Methanocaldococcus jannaschii DSM 2661: one gene and its partner. The protein of the gene in region 1 binds, or shares a complex with, the protein of each later gene. Links are inferred from orthologs where the notes say so. Each region holds a gene or a part of one and is shown in the gene's direction. Other genes may lie near its edges. The genes, in order: MJ_RS00830 and mcrC.

The links.
Region 2: the proteins of MJ_RS00830 (region 1) and mcrC are in contact, whole or in part, in a cryo-EM structure (PDB 8S7X), measured with the Methanococcus maripaludis proteins. The link is inferred for Methanocaldococcus jannaschii DSM 2661 from one-to-one orthologs. Residues at the interface, in WP_011169945.1 of Methanococcus maripaludis: Tyr18, Asn20, Thr21, Thr23, Glu31, Lys33, Trp38, Leu40, Asp44, Ile45, Tyr46, Tyr47, Arg48, Leu51; in WP_011171501.1 of Methanococcus maripaludis: Asp143, Met144, Glu145, Ala148, Ala149, Thr154, Lys155, Asn156, Val157, Met158, Pro159, Leu160.

What each region holds. Positions count from the first base shown.
Region 1 is NC_000909.1:156,450-164,580, forward strand. Bases 2,093-4,995 are described here. They hold MJ_RS00830 (DUF2098 domain-containing protein), read left to right. Parts: upstream 2,093-3,354; coding sequence 3,355-3,636; downstream 3,637-4,995. Other genes in these bases: MJ_RS00835 (TIGR03576 family pyridoxal phosphate-dependent enzyme), read left to right, coding at 3,703-4,827; MJ_RS00840 (DUF128 domain-containing protein), read right to left, coding at 4,975-4,995. In the rest of the region: more of MJ_RS00840, read right to left, coding at 4,996-6,594; Asp-tRNA(Asn)/Glu-tRNA(Gln) amidotransferase subunit GatB, read right to left, coding at 6,641-8,047.
Region 2 is NC_000909.1:769,304-777,324, forward strand. What follows is about bases 1-2,793. They hold mcrC (methyl-coenzyme M reductase I operon protein C), read left to right. Parts: upstream 1-992; coding sequence 993-1,595; downstream 1,596-2,793. Other genes in these bases: mcrB (coenzyme-B sulfoethylthiotransferase subunit beta), read left to right, coding at 1-484; mcrD (methyl-coenzyme M reductase operon protein D), read left to right, coding at 503-991; mcrG (coenzyme-B sulfoethylthiotransferase subunit gamma), read left to right, coding at 1,605-2,387; mcrA (coenzyme-B sulfoethylthiotransferase subunit alpha), read left to right, coding at 2,519-2,793. In the rest of the region: more of mcrA, read left to right, coding at 2,794-4,180; mtrE (tetrahydromethanopterin S-methyltransferase subunit E), read left to right, coding at 4,400-5,311; mtrD (tetrahydromethanopterin S-methyltransferase subunit D), read left to right, coding at 5,325-6,017; tetrahydromethanopterin S-methyltransferase subunit MtrC, read left to right, coding at 6,047-6,844; MJ_RS04560 (tetrahydromethanopterin S-methyltransferase subunit B), read left to right, coding at 6,854-7,165; mtrA (tetrahydromethanopterin S-methyltransferase subunit A), read left to right, coding at 7,197-7,922; MJ_RS04570 (tetrahydromethanopterin S-methyltransferase subunit F), read left to right, coding at 7,940-8,021.

The sequences.
Region 1 (8,131 bases):
GGATGGCTGCTTCTAAGCCAACCTCCCCGCTGTCTTAGGCCAGGGACTCCCTTCTCATTTACACTTAGCCGGCACTTAGGGGCCTTAACCCGGGTCCGGGTTGTTCCCCTCTCGGACATACGGCTTACCCGTATGCCCTCACTCGGGGGCTACGGCGATGACGGGTTCGGAGTTTGACAGGGTGCCGAGGCTCTCGCCCCCTAAACACCCTATCCGTGGCTCTACCCCGCCATCTACCTAACCCCCGGCTAACCTGCGAGTTATTTCGGGGGGAACCAGCTATCTCCGGGCTCGATTGGCTTTTCACCCCTAGACCGGGGTCAGAGGAGCACTTTGCGCGGTAACACCCCTGCGGGCCTCCACCCCTCTGGCGAGGGGCTTCACCCTACCCCGGCCTAGATCGCCCGGTTTCGGGTCGTACGGGTGTGACTCCGGGCCCATTAAGACCCCGCCCCTCACCCATAAGGGCTGCGGGCATGTCGGTTTCCCTACGCCTCCGGGGTTGAACCCCTTAGGCTCGCCACACCCGTACACTCCCCGGCCCGTTTTTCGAAACGGACGGCACGACCCCGGCATGCCACCCCTCGTACTCCTCCCTCGCGGGAGTTTCCTTCGGGGTGGTTACCTTTCGGGCCGTGCCATTCCGTACCCACCTGGTTTCAGGCTCTTTTCACCCCCCGCAAGGGGTGCTTTTCAGCTTTCCCTCACGGTACTAGTTCGCTATCGGTCTCGGGACGTATTTAGGGTTGGAAGCCTAATGTCTCCCAGCTTCCCGCGCGATATCCAACGCGCGGTACTCAGGGACACCCCAAGACCCCCAACTGGTTACGCCTACGGGGCTTTCACCCTCTATGGCGCCCCATTCCAGGGGACTTCGGCTTCCCAGTGGGGGTCTGTATTGGGGGCCCTGCAACTCCACATCTCCCTACCCTTACGGGTAGGGATTCGGTTTGCCCTGTGCCGGTTTCGGTCGCCCCTACTCCCGGCATCCCTGTTGGTTTCTTTTCCTGCGGGTACTCGGATGCTTCTTTTCCCCGCGTTCCCGCTCCCTAACGGGAGCGCCCCAAATGGGGCAGGAAGTCCCATTCGGGGATCCCGGGTTCCACGGCTGCCTGCGCCTCCCCCGGGCTTATCGCAGCTTGCCACGCCCTTCCTCGGCGCCCCGAGCCGAGCCATCCACCAGGTGGGCTGGTGGCCCGGCAGAGTATCCAGATTTCACCGGGATGTGGAAGCCTATGCATGGCCCTCATGTTTTTACGGGACTTTCGCAGTTTGTAATATTTATAAGGTAGTGAGATGCTGAAAGCATCAATTACCAAATAAAAATTATTTCCTGCGAAAGTCCCGTATCAGGCCCTTCACCTGCAACTCTTTGGAGTTGCAGGCTGCATATATAGTGGACCCGGTGGGATTTGAACCCACGGCCTCCGGCTTGCAAGGCCGGCGCTCTCCCAGCTGAGCTACGGGCCCACTTTCCCTATGAGGCAAGCCCACGACTGGTTTGGTGCCCCGCAGCAACCAGCGCTTTTTTCTCAGGAGGTGATCCAGCCGCAGTTCCCCTACGGCTACCTTGTTACGACTTCGCCCCCCTCGCTGAACCCAAGTTCGACCCTGCCCTTGCGGACAGGGCCTCACTTGGGCTCAACTCGGGTGGCGTGACGGGCGGTGTGTGCAAGGAGCAGGGACGCATTCACCGCGCCATGGTGAGGCGCGATTACTACGGATTCCGGCTTCACGAGGGCGAGTTACAGCCCTCGATCCGGACTACGACCGGGTTTAGGGGATTCGCTCCCCCTTTCGGGGTCGCGTCCCATTGTCCCGGCCATTGTAGCCCGCGTGTAGCCCAGGGGATTCGGGGCATGCGGACCTGTCGTTGCCCGCACCTTCCTCCGGCTTAGCGCCGGCGGTCCCCCATGAGTGCCCTCCTCCCGGAGGAGGAGGTAGCAACATGGGGCACGGGTCTCGCTCGTTACCTGACTTAACAGGACGCCTCACGGTACGAGCTGACGACGGCCATGCACCACCTCTCGGCGCGTCTGGCAAGGTCGTCAACCTGGCCTTCATCCTGCCGTCGCCCCTGGTAAGATGCCCGGCGTTGAATCCAATTAAACCGCAGGCTCCACCCGTTGTAGTGCTCCCCCGCCAATTCCTTTAAGTTTCAGTCTTGCGACCGTACTCCCCAGGCGGCGGACTTAACGGCTTCCCTTCGGCACCGCGTCGGCCCGAAGCCGACGCGACACCTAGTCCGCAGAGTTTACAGCCAGGACTACCCGGGTATCTAATCCGGTTTGCTCCCCTGGCCTTCGTCCCTCACCGTCGGACCCGTTCCAGCCGGGCGCCTTCGCCACAGGTGGTCCCCCAGGGATCAACGCATTTCACCGCTACCCCTGGGGTACCCCCGGCCTCTCCCGGTCCCAAGCCCGGCAGTATCTCTGCCAGCCCTGCGGTTGAGCCGCAGATTTAAGCAGAGACTTACCGGGCCGGCTACGGACGCTTTAGGCCCAATAACAGTGGCCACCACTTGGGCCGCCGGTATTACCGCGGCTGCTGGCACCGGACTTGCCCAGCCCTTATTCCCGGAGCTGTTTACACTCCGGAAAAGCCCACGCAGGGCGTGGGCACTCGGGGTCCCCCCGTCGCGCTTTCGCGCATTGCGGAGGTTTCGCGCCTGCTGCGCCCCGTAGGCCTGGACCCGTGTCTCAGTGTCCATCTCCGGGCTCCCCCTCTCAGGGCCCGTACGGATCGTAGGCTTGGTGGGCCGTTACCCCACCAACTACCTAATCCGCCGCAGCCCCATCCTCGGGCAGCTTACGCCTTTCGGGGAGGGATCATTCCAGACCTCCTCCCCTATGGGGGATTAGCCTCAGTTTCCCGAGGTTATCCCCCACCCGAGGGTAGGTTAGCCACGTGTTACTGAGCCGTGCGCCGGTGCTCCCCGAAGGGAGCCCCTTGACTCGCATGGCTTAGTCGGACCCCGATAGCAGTGGCCTCCGGCAGGATCAACCGGAATTAAGTGGGAGGTACGGTCGCAAGAAAGGATAAACCTTTCTTGCGGCTGGTTGCTGCGGGGTTTCACCACCAGTCGTGGGCTTGCCTCAGCCCCAACCCCTCCGGATTGGGGACGCATCCCTCAAGTGCATCCTATAACGAGAGGTTGTTATATGCAACGTTTTTAGGAATAGAACAATAATTTGAATAAATTATTAATACATGCTATGAGAGAAGATTATTGTAATAGGACTTTCGCAGGAATAAATTTTTTATTGCGTATTGACACCCTCTGGGTGTCTAAGTTCCAAATTCAATATATAAATTGCGAAAGTCCTATTATAAAATATTTGGAGCGTGGGATACATGGATGAAGTTAATATTAAAGTTGGAGATTATGTGGTTTATATAAATACTGGAACAAAAGGAAGAGTTGTAGATATAAGAAAAGACGAAAATGGAGACATTTGGGTTGTGTTAGATAACAATTTAATGTATAGACCGCACCTATTGAGAGTTATCGATAAGTCGAAGATAACAGAAAGAAAAGAAGATATTGATGAAGTCGTTAAGAAATTAGAAAAAGAAGAATTAGAAGAAGGAAAATTAATAGACCTGGATTTAGGAGATGCTTGTGGGGCTGGATAAATCATTATTATTTTCCTTTTATTTTTTAAATTTTTTAAATTTTTATAAACTTGTATTGGTGATTTAATGCTCTCCGACTATGAGGAGTTTTTAAGATTAGAGAAGGCAAGAAAAATTATCTTAGAAATATTAAATGAAAAGGGTAGAGATGCATTGTATGACTTAAGTGGATTGTCAGGAGGGTTTTTAATAGATGAAAAAGATAAAGCTTTATTAAATACCTACATTGGGTCATCTTACTTTGCAGAGAAGGTTAATGAATATGGGCTTAAACATTTAGGTGGAGATGAGAATGATAAATGTGTTGGTTTTAATAGAACATCATCGGCAATTTTAGCCACTATATTGGCATTAAAACCAAAAAAAGTTATCCACTATCTACCAGAACTTCCAGGACATCCATCAATAGAGAGAAGTTGTAAAATTGTTAATGCTAAGTATTTTGAATCTGATAAAGTAGGAGAGATTTTAAATAAAATAGATAAAGATACTCTAGTTATTATCACTGGTTCAACAATGGATTTGAAAGTTATTGAACTTGAAAACTTTAAAAAAGTTATTAATACAGCTAAAAATAAAGAAGCTATTGTCTTTGTTGATGATGCCTCTGGAGCGAGAGTTAGGTTGTTATTTAATCAACCTCCAGCATTAAAATTGGGAGCTGATTTGGTAGTTACAAGCACAGATAAGCTTATGGAAGGACCGAGGGGAGGTTTATTAGCTGGAAAAAAGGAACTTGTTGATAAGATATATATTGAAGGCACTAAGTTTGGCTTAGAAGCTCAGCCCCCTTTATTGGCTGGTATATATAGAGCTTTAAAAAACTTTAACTTAGAAAGAATTAGAAAAGCATTTGAAAGGGCTAAAAACTTTGATTTATCTAAGATTGAAAAATTAAACAAAGAGCTTAAGGCAATAGATGATAATATAAATATTGTTTATGAAAGAACACCAACGGGATTTGTAATAAAAAGAGTTTATAAAGATGACACTATAAATATTAAAAAACTCATTGAGATTGGGTTTAATTTGTTAAAAAATTATGGAATTATAACTATAACCGTGGCAGGTATGCCTGGGGCAAGTAAAAGTTTAAGGATTGATTTAACATCAAGGGATGCTGAAAGGATTGATGATAATTATATAATAAAGGCAATAGTTGAATCAATAAAAATGGCTTTTAAATCTTAAAAAGTTTAAAGTTCCTTTATATCACTAATTGTGGTTAAATATTTTTATAACTCTTTAAATCCATAGGGGAAGCCCCTATTGGGATACCCGAGCGGGGCTTCACTTCGTTCAGCCCCACTTTAATGAGAGTATTTAGGATATATGAGTTTAAATCTCCTTATAACTCTTTAAATCTGAAAATCTAACAACTTCATGCATTGCCTTTAACTCAATAGGTATTTCATTCTCTTTCAATAACACTAAGGGATTTATTCCCCCCATTGTTACAACTCCACACATGTCTTTATTCACGCCAATACCATAAAGTTCATTGTTTGGCTCTCCTATAGCTTTAATACCATTCCAATTTAATTTCTTTAAAACTTCTTCTAATTTCTCTCTTGCAACTCTATGCACTTCCCTAAATCCTGCCAAAAATGTTTTTTCACAATCAACAAAATTAAAGAAAACTTCATGAGGGTCTAATGACGAACCATCATAACCAATTATATCAATAAACCTCTCCTTATCTTCAGTTATCTCCAAAATCCCCCCATATTTTGGTATGAGAGGAACTGAGTTTCTTAAAAATATTCCATCTAAGGTTACAGCACAGATTGTTTGAATTTTTATCCTATCATTTTCTTCAACAATTCCAAATCTGTCGGATATGCCTAAACCTTTTTTATATGCCTCTTTTAGTATATCAAATGCCTCATCAAGGTATTTTTTATCGATAAATGCAGTATTTACTATAACATCTCCATCAGCTTCATCTATATCATAGGTTACCTTTGCCATTGCATTGAACATTTTTGATAAAGCGGTTTTTATTCTTATATTTGCCTTCTTTGTTACTATATCCCTTGGATTCTTTTTAAGCTTATGGAGAGATTCTAATCTAACAATTGATGACATTGGACAAATTTCAACGCAGTAGTTGTTTTCAACAAATGGAGCTATTGGTGTTAGACCTCCAATTAAAGCGACTCCCACCTTATCATCTCCAACATCTAATCCTAAAACATTTTCTGTCCCATAACTAATAATACATTTTAATTCATCTATCTCCAATATAGTCTCAAATCTCTCCAAAAACTCAACTCCAAAGTATCTAAAGTTTGCTGGTAAATAACCCTCCCCATTCTCTATAATACCCATAACATCTGTTTCTTTCTTCTCAATAAATGCTCTCAATGGGTCTATAGATGTAGATTTGTAATCTATAATTTCTTTAAATTCTACTGGTTTTCCATCCTCATATTTAACAACTCCAGCACATACATGGAGTGGAAAAATGCCATTTTGTAGTAGGATATTATCAAAGTTTAATGAGCAGAGGGTATTTATTTCCACGAATTTTTCCCTATCTATAATTCCAACTCTATCCCCAACAGCCAAACCAGACTCATAGACACTTTTTATTATTTTTAACACATCATTAAAGTCTGCATAAACCTGACATCTGTTGATAACTACATATCCAAACCTATAGTTGGCAGATATTGTTTTTTCCAATATATTCGAGTAAATACTCCCCAGTCTATAAGATATATTAGCTTTCTCCAACTCCTCTAAACCTCTCTCAGTTATAACCCTTCCAGCATAACCAACTTTTTTTGTTAATTTCATCCCATCCAATAACTTTAAATGATATCTCACAGCCCTCTCTCCAATTTTATAACCCCTCTTATTAAGTTCTTTAGCTATAATTTTAGCCCCTACAGGCTCTTTTGATTTAGATAAAATATCTAAAATTTCTATTAACTTCCTATCAAGGTCTGCCATTATTATCACCTAAAAAATAATTATTAAAAAAAAGAATAATAAAAATTTATTTATCTAATCTCTCTTTCAATAACTCAATGACTCTCTTTGGATCTGCCCTTCCCCTTGTTAATCTCATTACTTGCCCCATTAAGAAGTTCAATGCCTCTTTTTTACCATTTAGATAATCTTCAACTGCCTTTGGATTGTTTTTAATAGCTTCCTCAACCGCTTTAACTAAAGCGTCTTCATCTCTAATAACTGTTAATCCAAGCTCCTCAACGAGTTCTTTAGGCATCTTCTTTCCTCTATTTATAACCAACAAATCAACAATCTCTTTAGCTATTTTTTGAGATATAACCCCCTCTTTAATTAGCTTTATTAATTCAACTATATGCTCTGCCTTAACCCCACTCTCATACAAATCTACTTTGTGATACTGTAAAGACCTCCTCAACTCATTTCTAATCCATGTAACTGCCAAATCAACATTTTCCTTATTAACACCTAAGGATTTAACAACTTCCTCAAACATTTCAGCCATATCTAAGTCAGAAACTAATACCTTAGCATCCTCTTCATCAATACCATACTCTTCAACAAATCTTTTCTTCTTAGCTAATGGTGTTTCTGGCATTTTTTCCTCTATTTCCTTAACCCATTTTTCAGAGATGACTATTGGCTGAATGTCTGGGTCTGGAATATATCTGTAATCTTCAGCAGTCTCTTTACTTCTCATTGCCTTAGTTATCATCTGACTTTCTAAGAATGCTCTTGTTTCTCTTTTAACCTCTCCCCCTCTTTTAATAATGTTTTTCTGTCTGATTAGTTCATATTTTAGAACTTTATAAACCCCTTTAATTGAATTGACGTTTTTAACCTCAACCCTATTTCCTTGGACTCCCATATATTCAATGGAAATATTTACATCAGCCCTCATTGTTCCTTCTCCTCTTAAACAGCCAAGGTATCTGAATAATGTCATCAATTGCTTTAAAAATTCTCTTGCTTCTTCTGGGCTTTTTATATCTGGCTTTGTAACAATCTCAATTAGTGGGGTTCCGCTTCTGTTATAATCAACAATTCCAAAACTTGGGTTGTACTGCCCAGGGTCTTCCTCTAAATGAACCTCATGTATTCCAATACCCATAAACTCTCCATCTACTCCAATAGGGGTTGAAGTTCTCTGATAACCGCTCGGTAAATCTGGATAATCATAATGCTTTCTTTGGAAGTAAATATCTTCATCAACAACTATTTTACAACCAAGCATCTTTGCAACCATTATTGCAACTTCCACTGCCTTTTTATTTGGTGGGAGTGGTTTTGCTCCAGGCAATCCAAGACAGACAGGACAAACATTCGTGTTTGGCTCTGCATCTAAATAATTCGTTGAGCAGTTACAGAATAATTTTGATTTTGTATCAATTTGAACATGTATCTCCAAACCACACTTCATTTTAACATCTTCCATATTTCCACCCATTAAATTTTAATTTACACCTCCGAGCGTAAGCGAGGAGGTGTTAGTTTTGATGAAACTTTATTAAATTTTCAC
Region 2 (8,021 bases), 610 kb from region 1 along the record:
AGACAAAACATTACCATCAGGATTTAAGTTATACAAACCAGTTGATGTTGCTAAGTGGAACGCTTACGCTGCAGCTGGTTTAGTTGCAGCTGCTATAGTAAACTGTGGGGCTGCAAGAGCAGCACAGAACATTGCATCAACAATCTTATACTACAACGACATCTTAGAATACGAAACAGGATTACCAGGAGTTGACTTCGGTAGAGCAGAAGGTACAGCAGTTGGATTCTCATTCTTCAGTCACTCAATTTACGGAGGAGGAGGGCCAGGTATCTTCAACGGAAACCACATCGTTACAAGACACTCAAAAGGATTTGCTATCCCGCCAGTTGCAGCTGCAATGTGTTTAGACGCTGGAACACAGATGTTCTCACCAGAGAGAACATCAGCATTAGTTGGAACTGTCTTCAGTGCAATTGATGAATTCAGAGAGCCATTGAAGTATGTCATAAAAGGAGCATTAGAAGTTAAGGACAAAATCTAAAACTTTAAGTGATTGTTTATGATTGAAGTTGAAATCTTCCCACATAGGTATTTGAAAGCCTCCACAACTGAAAAATTTCTCAATAAAATTTATGACTTGAAGACCGTGGAGAGAGTTGTAATCCACGGTCAGCCCCTCCCTAAAGTTATCACTTATGGGCCTGCAAGAGGTTTGCCAGTGAATCACACAGAGAGGAAGATAATACATGTTAAAGGAGTTCCAGTAGAGCTAACAGTGATGGCAGGGAGATTCTGGATAACTCTCAGTGATGACAGTGAGTTGGATAAATTAGATGAAATCTGCAAAGAAATGTTCCCATTTGGCTACAACTTAAGAGTCGGGAAATTCTTAAAAGACAGACCAACAGTTACCGACTATATAAAATATGGTGAAGATGGGGTCTTCCTAATAAATGAGATGGACAGAAGATTGATAGGAATGGTTGATCCAAGAAGTAGAATGGCAAACTCTGTTACAGTTGTAGAAAAAGAAGAAAAAGAGGAATAGTATGCCAGTAGGGAGAAGGGAACAAATTGTGGATTGTAGGTCAGTGATGGGTTTAGGAGAAGGGGGAGGATTAGCACAGAGAGGGACATTTGCAGAGGCATTAAAAAATGATGTGGTAGTTGTAGCGATGTCACCAGGAAGGAGGCATATAACAAAACCTGTCTGTGAGATAACTTATGGAATAAGGGAAGCAGGGATTCAAACAAGCGTTCTGGTTTTAAATGCTGGTTCAGGAATACCACATGATGCTCCGAGAGGAGCTCTGGGTTCAACCTTTGGTATCAAACCAGAAGAGGCAGAGCAAATAAATAGACATAAGCTCTGTGTTGTTCATTTCGGAAACGTTATCAGCCATATCGTCTATAAAGCGGGTCTCCTCCTAAAATACGTTGAAATTCCAACGATTATTGTCTGTCAAGCTCCTGTGGATATGGAAGACCTTGCTAAATATGGAATAAAGACAAGGGATGTCATGCCCTTAGAACCTAAGACCAAAGGGACAGTTGTAGATATCGTAACTGGAGTAATTAGGGGAGAATCTTGTCCCCAAACTAAAATTGATGAGGTAATAAGAAAAATAAAACTTCATTTAAACCTAAATTGAGGTGATTGTATGGCATACAAGCCACAGTTCTACCCAGGTCAAACAAAAATTGCTCAAAATAGAAGAGACCACATGAATCCAGATGTTCAGTTAGAAAAGTTGAGAGACATTCCAGATGATGATGTTGTTAAGATAATGGGTCACAGACAGCCAGGAGAGGATTACAAAACAGTTCACCCACCATTAGAGGAGATGGATTTACCAGAAGACTATGTAAGAGATTTAGTTGAGCCATTAAATGGAGCTAAAGAAGGTCACAGAATTAGATACATACAATTTACCGATTCAATGTACTTCGCTCCAGCTCAGCCATATGACAGAGCAAGAACTTACATGTGGAGATTTAGAGGAGTAGATACTGGAACATTATCCGGAAGACAAGTTATTGAGATGAGAGAGAGTGACTTAGAAGCATTATCAAAGAACTTCTTAATTGATACAGCATTCTTTGACCCTGCAAGAATTGGTATTAGAGGAGCTACTGTCCACGGACACTCATTAAGATTGGATGAAAACGGTTTAATGTTCGATGCTCTCCAGAGATATGTTTATGATGAGAAAACAGGACACGTTTTATACGTTAAAGACCAGGTTGGAAGACCATTAGATGAGCCTGTAGATGTTGGAGAACCTTTACCAGAAGAGAAATTGAAAGAGATTACAACCATCTACAGAATTGATGGAGTCCCAATGAGAGAAGATGAAGAATTATTAACAGTTGTTAAGAGAATCCACAGAGCAAGAACCTTAGGAGGGTTCTTACCAGTAGAAGATGTTTTCGAGAAACTCTAAGATTTGGGCTTTGCCCATTTAACCTTTATAACTTTCTCCCACTAAAACTACAAAAATAAATTATAAATCTCAAAAATATAACTTAGAAAAATAAAAAATAAAAATCAAAATTCCTCACAGAGGTGAGCCCGATGGATGCTGAAAAAAGATTGTTCTTAAAGGCATTAAAGGAAAAGTTTGAAGAAGACCCAAGAGAAAAATACACTAAGTTCTATGTCTTTGGCGGATGGAGACAGTCAGCAAGAAAAAGAGAATTCGTTGAGGCAGCACAAAAATTAATTGAGAAGAGAGGAGGAATTCCATTTTACAACCCAGATATTGGAGTTCCATTGGGGCAGAGAAAATTAATGCCTTACAAAGTTTCAAATACAGATGCAATTGTTGAAGGGGATGACTTACACTTCATGAACAACGCTGCAATGCAGCAGTTCTGGGATGACATAAGAAGAACAGTTATCGTTGGGATGGATACAGCTCACGCTGTTCTTGAAAAGAGATTGGGGGTAGAGGTTACTCCAGAAACAATTAATGAATACATGGAAACTATTAACCACGCTCTCCCAGGAGGAGCAGTTGTTCAGGAGCACATGGTTGAGGTCCACCCAGCATTAGTCTGGGACTGTTACGCTAAGATATTCACTGGAGATGACGAATTAGCAGATGAGATTGACAAGAGGTTCTTAATTGACATTAACAAGTTGTTCCCAGAAGAGCAGGCAGAACAAATCAAGAAGGCAATCGGTAAGAGAACATACCAAGTTTCAAGAGTTCCAACATTAGTCGGTAGAGTTTGTGATGGGGGAACAATAGCAAGATGGAGTGCTATGCAGATTGGAATGTCATTCATTACAGCTTACAAGCTCTGTGCTGGGGAGGCAGCAATTGCTGACTTCTCATACGCTGCAAAGCACGCTGATGTCATTCAGATGGCTTCATTCTTGCCAGCAAGAAGAGCAAGAGGGCCAAATGAACCAGGAGGTATCTTCTTCGGAGTCTTGGCAGATATTGTTCAAACATCAAGAGTTTCAGATGACCCAGTTGAACAGTCATTAGAGGTTGTTGCTGCTGGGGCTATGTTGTATGACCAAATCTGGTTAGGAGGATACATGTCTGGAGGAGTCGGATTTACACAGTATGCTACAGCAACCTATACAGATGACATCTTGGATGACTTCTCATACTACGGATATGACTACATAACCAAGAAATATGGAGGATGCAACAGCGTAAAACCAACAATGGATGTTGTTGAAGATATTGCTACTGAAGTAACTTTATATGGTTTAGAGCAGTATGACACCTTCCCAGCATTGTTAGAAGACCACTTCGGAGGTTCCCAAAGAGCAGGGGTTACAGCTGCTGCAGCAGGTATTACAACTGCATTAGCTACAGGAAACTCAAACGCTGGAGTTAACGGATGGTATCTAAGCCAGATATTGCACAAAGAATACCACAGCAGATTAGGATTCTATGGTTATGACTTACAAGACCAGTGTGGAGCAGCCAACTCATTATCATTCAGAAACGATGAAGGTTCCCCATTAGAATTGAGAGGGCCTAACTATCCAAACTACGCAATGAACGTTGGTCACCAAGGAGAATATGCTGGAATTACACAGGCTGCACACTCAGCAAGAGGAGACGCATTTGCATTGAACCCATTAATTAAGGTTGCATTTGCAGACCCATCATTAGTCTTTGACTTCACACATCCAAGAAAAGAGTTTGCAAGAGGTGCTTTAAGAGAATTCGAGCCAGCTGGAGAAAGAGATCCAATCATCCCAGCTCACTAAATTCTAAATTTTTTAATTTTTTATTATGTTGATATTGTTAAGCATATTAAAACGTAAAATACAAAAACTTAAATTCTGACATTGTTTTTAATATTCTGGATGGATTCCTATAACTAAAAAAAAGTTAAATAAAAATTAAGTGAATTTTAACAGAATCAAATAGAAAACCTTATATATTAACCTAATAAAACTAAGTCTTATGTAAAATGAGGTGATAGGATGGATGCAACACTGATAGCCCTTGGGGCTTTAGCGTTGAGTGGTGCATTGGCAACAGTTGCTGGATGTGCAGAAGATTTGGAATCTGATGTAGGGTCTCAGTCAAACCCAAACTCACAGGTTCAGTTAGCTCCACAGATGGGGAATATACACAGATACTTTAACAAGGCTATATCTGGGGAGCCAGTTTCTTATGGTTTGTATGTTGCAGTTGCGGGGACAGTTGCTTATGCTATTATGCAAATGGGATTAAACCCAATTTTAGCGTTAATTTTAGGAGCAGGAGTAGCTGCTTTTGTTCATGGGGCTTATGCTATTTCAGCATATTTAGGTAGAATTGTGGGTCAATCAAAGAACTTTGGTCAGCCAGTTTATTGGGATGTTGTAATGAGCCATCTTGGCCCAATTGTTGGACATGGTTTTATTGCAGTCTTTTGTATGGTTTTAATGGCTTATTTAGCTAACACTATATTAGGAAACCCATTCCCACTGCCATTGATTGCATTGATATTTGGGATTACTGTTGGTGCAATTGGTTCATCAACTGGAGACGTTCATTATGGTGCTGAAAGAGAATATCAAAAATATCCATTTGGAGGAGGAGTTCCAGTTGCTAACCATGGAGATATTGACATTAAAGCAGAATATGGTTTAAGAAACGGTATGGACTCCTCATACTTCTGTTCAAGATTAGGAGGAGTTTTAACTGGTTTATGCTTTGGTTTAATTGTATTTTTAGATGGTTGGAGAGGTGTTTTGGGAGATATATTAAAAGGAGGTCAGGGAGGAAGTGTAATAACTGCTTCAATAATATCAATTGTTATTGGTTTGATAATCGTAGCTATATTGGCAATAATAAATAGAAAGGTTGAGGTCTTTGCAAGAAATAAGTATGGACCATACACAAAATAAAAGGTGATAATGTATGGATATTGTTAGCGCAATTGTTCCATTAATTGAGATGACTATTGCAGGGGCAATAATTAATGCAAGTGTTCATTTTATCCCTGTTGGAGGGGCTCCAGCGGCTATGGCGACCTCAACAGGGGTTGGAACAGGAACAACACAGTTGGCAGCAGGGGCAGGTTTTACTGGATTGATGGGTGCTGCAGTAATGGCATCAAATGTAGGTTTATCACCTATTGGAATGGCATTGATTATGATCTCTGGAGCTGTAAGTTCAATGATTATGCTCGGAGTAACGATGTTAATTGGGCAATTAATTTATGTATTTGGAGTTGGGGTTGTTCCAGCTGCAGATAAGTGTGAAATTGATCCTATAACTAAAGATCCACAAAAACCTTATGTTACTCCAGGGACTACAGGACATGGAGTTCCAACTGTTTGTTTTGTTAGTGGTTTAATAGGAGCGGCTTTAGGAGGAATTGGTGGAGCTTTAGCATACATTGCTTTAAGAAAACTCGGTTTAGATCCAGGAGTTGCAGGGATGTTAGCAGTTGGTTTCTTCTTTATCAATGCGGTTTTAGCATCATATAACATTGGAGGGACTATTGAAGGATTCCACGACCCAAAATTCAAGAAAATGCCTAATGGAGTTATTGCATCAACAGTAGCTTCATTATTGTTTGGTATAATTTCAGTATTGATGGTTTTATAAATTTAACAATATAGAATGGGTGATTAATTATGTCACATGGTGGAGGAGGTCATGCAGCTGAACTTTATCCTGAAGAGCAAATATTTGCTGTAGGTATTGCTTTATCATTGGTTGGATGCTATTTAGCAAACTTTTTGTCACCTTATGGATTGGGAATGTTAATTGGCGGTTTATTGGCATCTGCAGCATGTGTTGCTGGAGCAAATACTGTTAGGAAAGTAGCTGCTTACGGTCTTGGAACAGGAGTTCCGTCCATTGGTATGGTAAGTTTAGGTATGGGAACATTGGCGGCAGTTGCAGGTGTTTTAATTCCTGATTACTTCAATCTTCCTTATTTGGTAGCTCCAATTATAACATTGATAGTTTCAGCAGTTATTGGATATATCGTTGGAAGATTAACAGTAAATCCAGTAGGTATGAAGATTCCAATTATGGTTAGAAGTATGACATTTTTATCAATTGCAGGAGCCATGGCTTTATTAGGATTTACTGTTGCCTATGTGGGTAGTTTAGAACCACAAAAATACATTGATTATGCATTAAATAATGGTATGATGGCCTTGGCATTTATTGCTGCGGGTATGGCAATATTACATCCATTTAACGCATGTTTGGGTCCAAATGAAAGCCATAAGAGAACATTAACATTAGCAGTTGCTTGTGGTTTTATAACATGGTTTGTATTCTCAGTAGTTAAATTAGATATAGTATCTATAATTGTTTCAATAATATTATGGGCAATTGTCTATGTGAAGTTTGTTAAGATGTCATTTAAAGATGCCTGTGCAGTTCTTCACGTTCCAGAGATTCCTAAGAAGGAGGAATAAGGTGATAATATGGCAACTTATGTATTTATAGACCAGAATATTCCTTTAGTATATACTGTTGAAACAGGAGTAATTACAAAAGGATTTGGAGATTTGTTATTTGTTGATGTTTCTCCAATAGAAGAACAAATTAAAAAATTGGAAACATTGGTAGATGCATATGAGCATTCTTTAGATCCAAGGTATCCACCATTAAACTCATTCCCAAATAGAGATGGCGTCTATGCAATATCAGGATACTTTAAGAGTGCATTCTTTGGATTTTGGATAGGTCTTGGGATAATGGCACTGTTGGCGATAATATTGGGAGTGAAATTCTAAAAATCTCTTAAAAATTTTTATGGTGATGTCTATGGCAAATAAAAGAGAACCAGCACCAGGATGGCCAATTGTCTCTGGTGAATATGTTGTTGGAAATCCGGAAAGTTGTGTTGGAGTTGTAACTTTAGGTTCTCACGGTTTGGAGCAAGCATGTATCGATGCAGGGGCTGCTATAGCAGGACCTTGCCACACAGAAAACTTGGGTATTGAAAAGGTTGTAGCAAACTATATATCAAACCCAAACATTAGGTTTATGATTCTCTGTGGTTCAGAAGTCCAAGGGCATATAACTGGACAGTGTTTTAAAGCATTATGGGAAAATGGCATTGGAGACGATGGAGGTATTATTGGAGCTAAAGGGGCCATACCATTCTTAGAGAACGTGAATAAAGAAGCAGTTGAAAGATTTAGAAGGCAGATAGTTGAAGTTGTTGATTTAATTGACTGTGAAGATATTGGTAAAATAACACAAGCAATAAAAGAGTGTTTAAGTAAAGACCCAGGAGCTATTGACGAAGACCCATTTATAATTGAGTTAGAAGGAGGAAAAGGAGGAGGAGAAGAGGAAGAGGGTGTTATAAAACCAATAACACCAGAAATGGCAATAATTGAGAGTAGAATGAGATTAATTGGAAATGAAATGTGCTATAATGGATTGTTAGCAAAGTGGCAGGCAGGATATTATAATGGTAAGATTCAAGGAATTGCCACTGGTTTGTTCTTAATGCTACTAATTATGGGAATCTTAATGTTCTAATTGTATAAGGTGAGAAAATGGGTGTTGAAGTTTCAAACAAACCTAATGTTTCATCAATACAGAGTTATGTAGAGGATTTAGAATATAAAGTTGGATTAA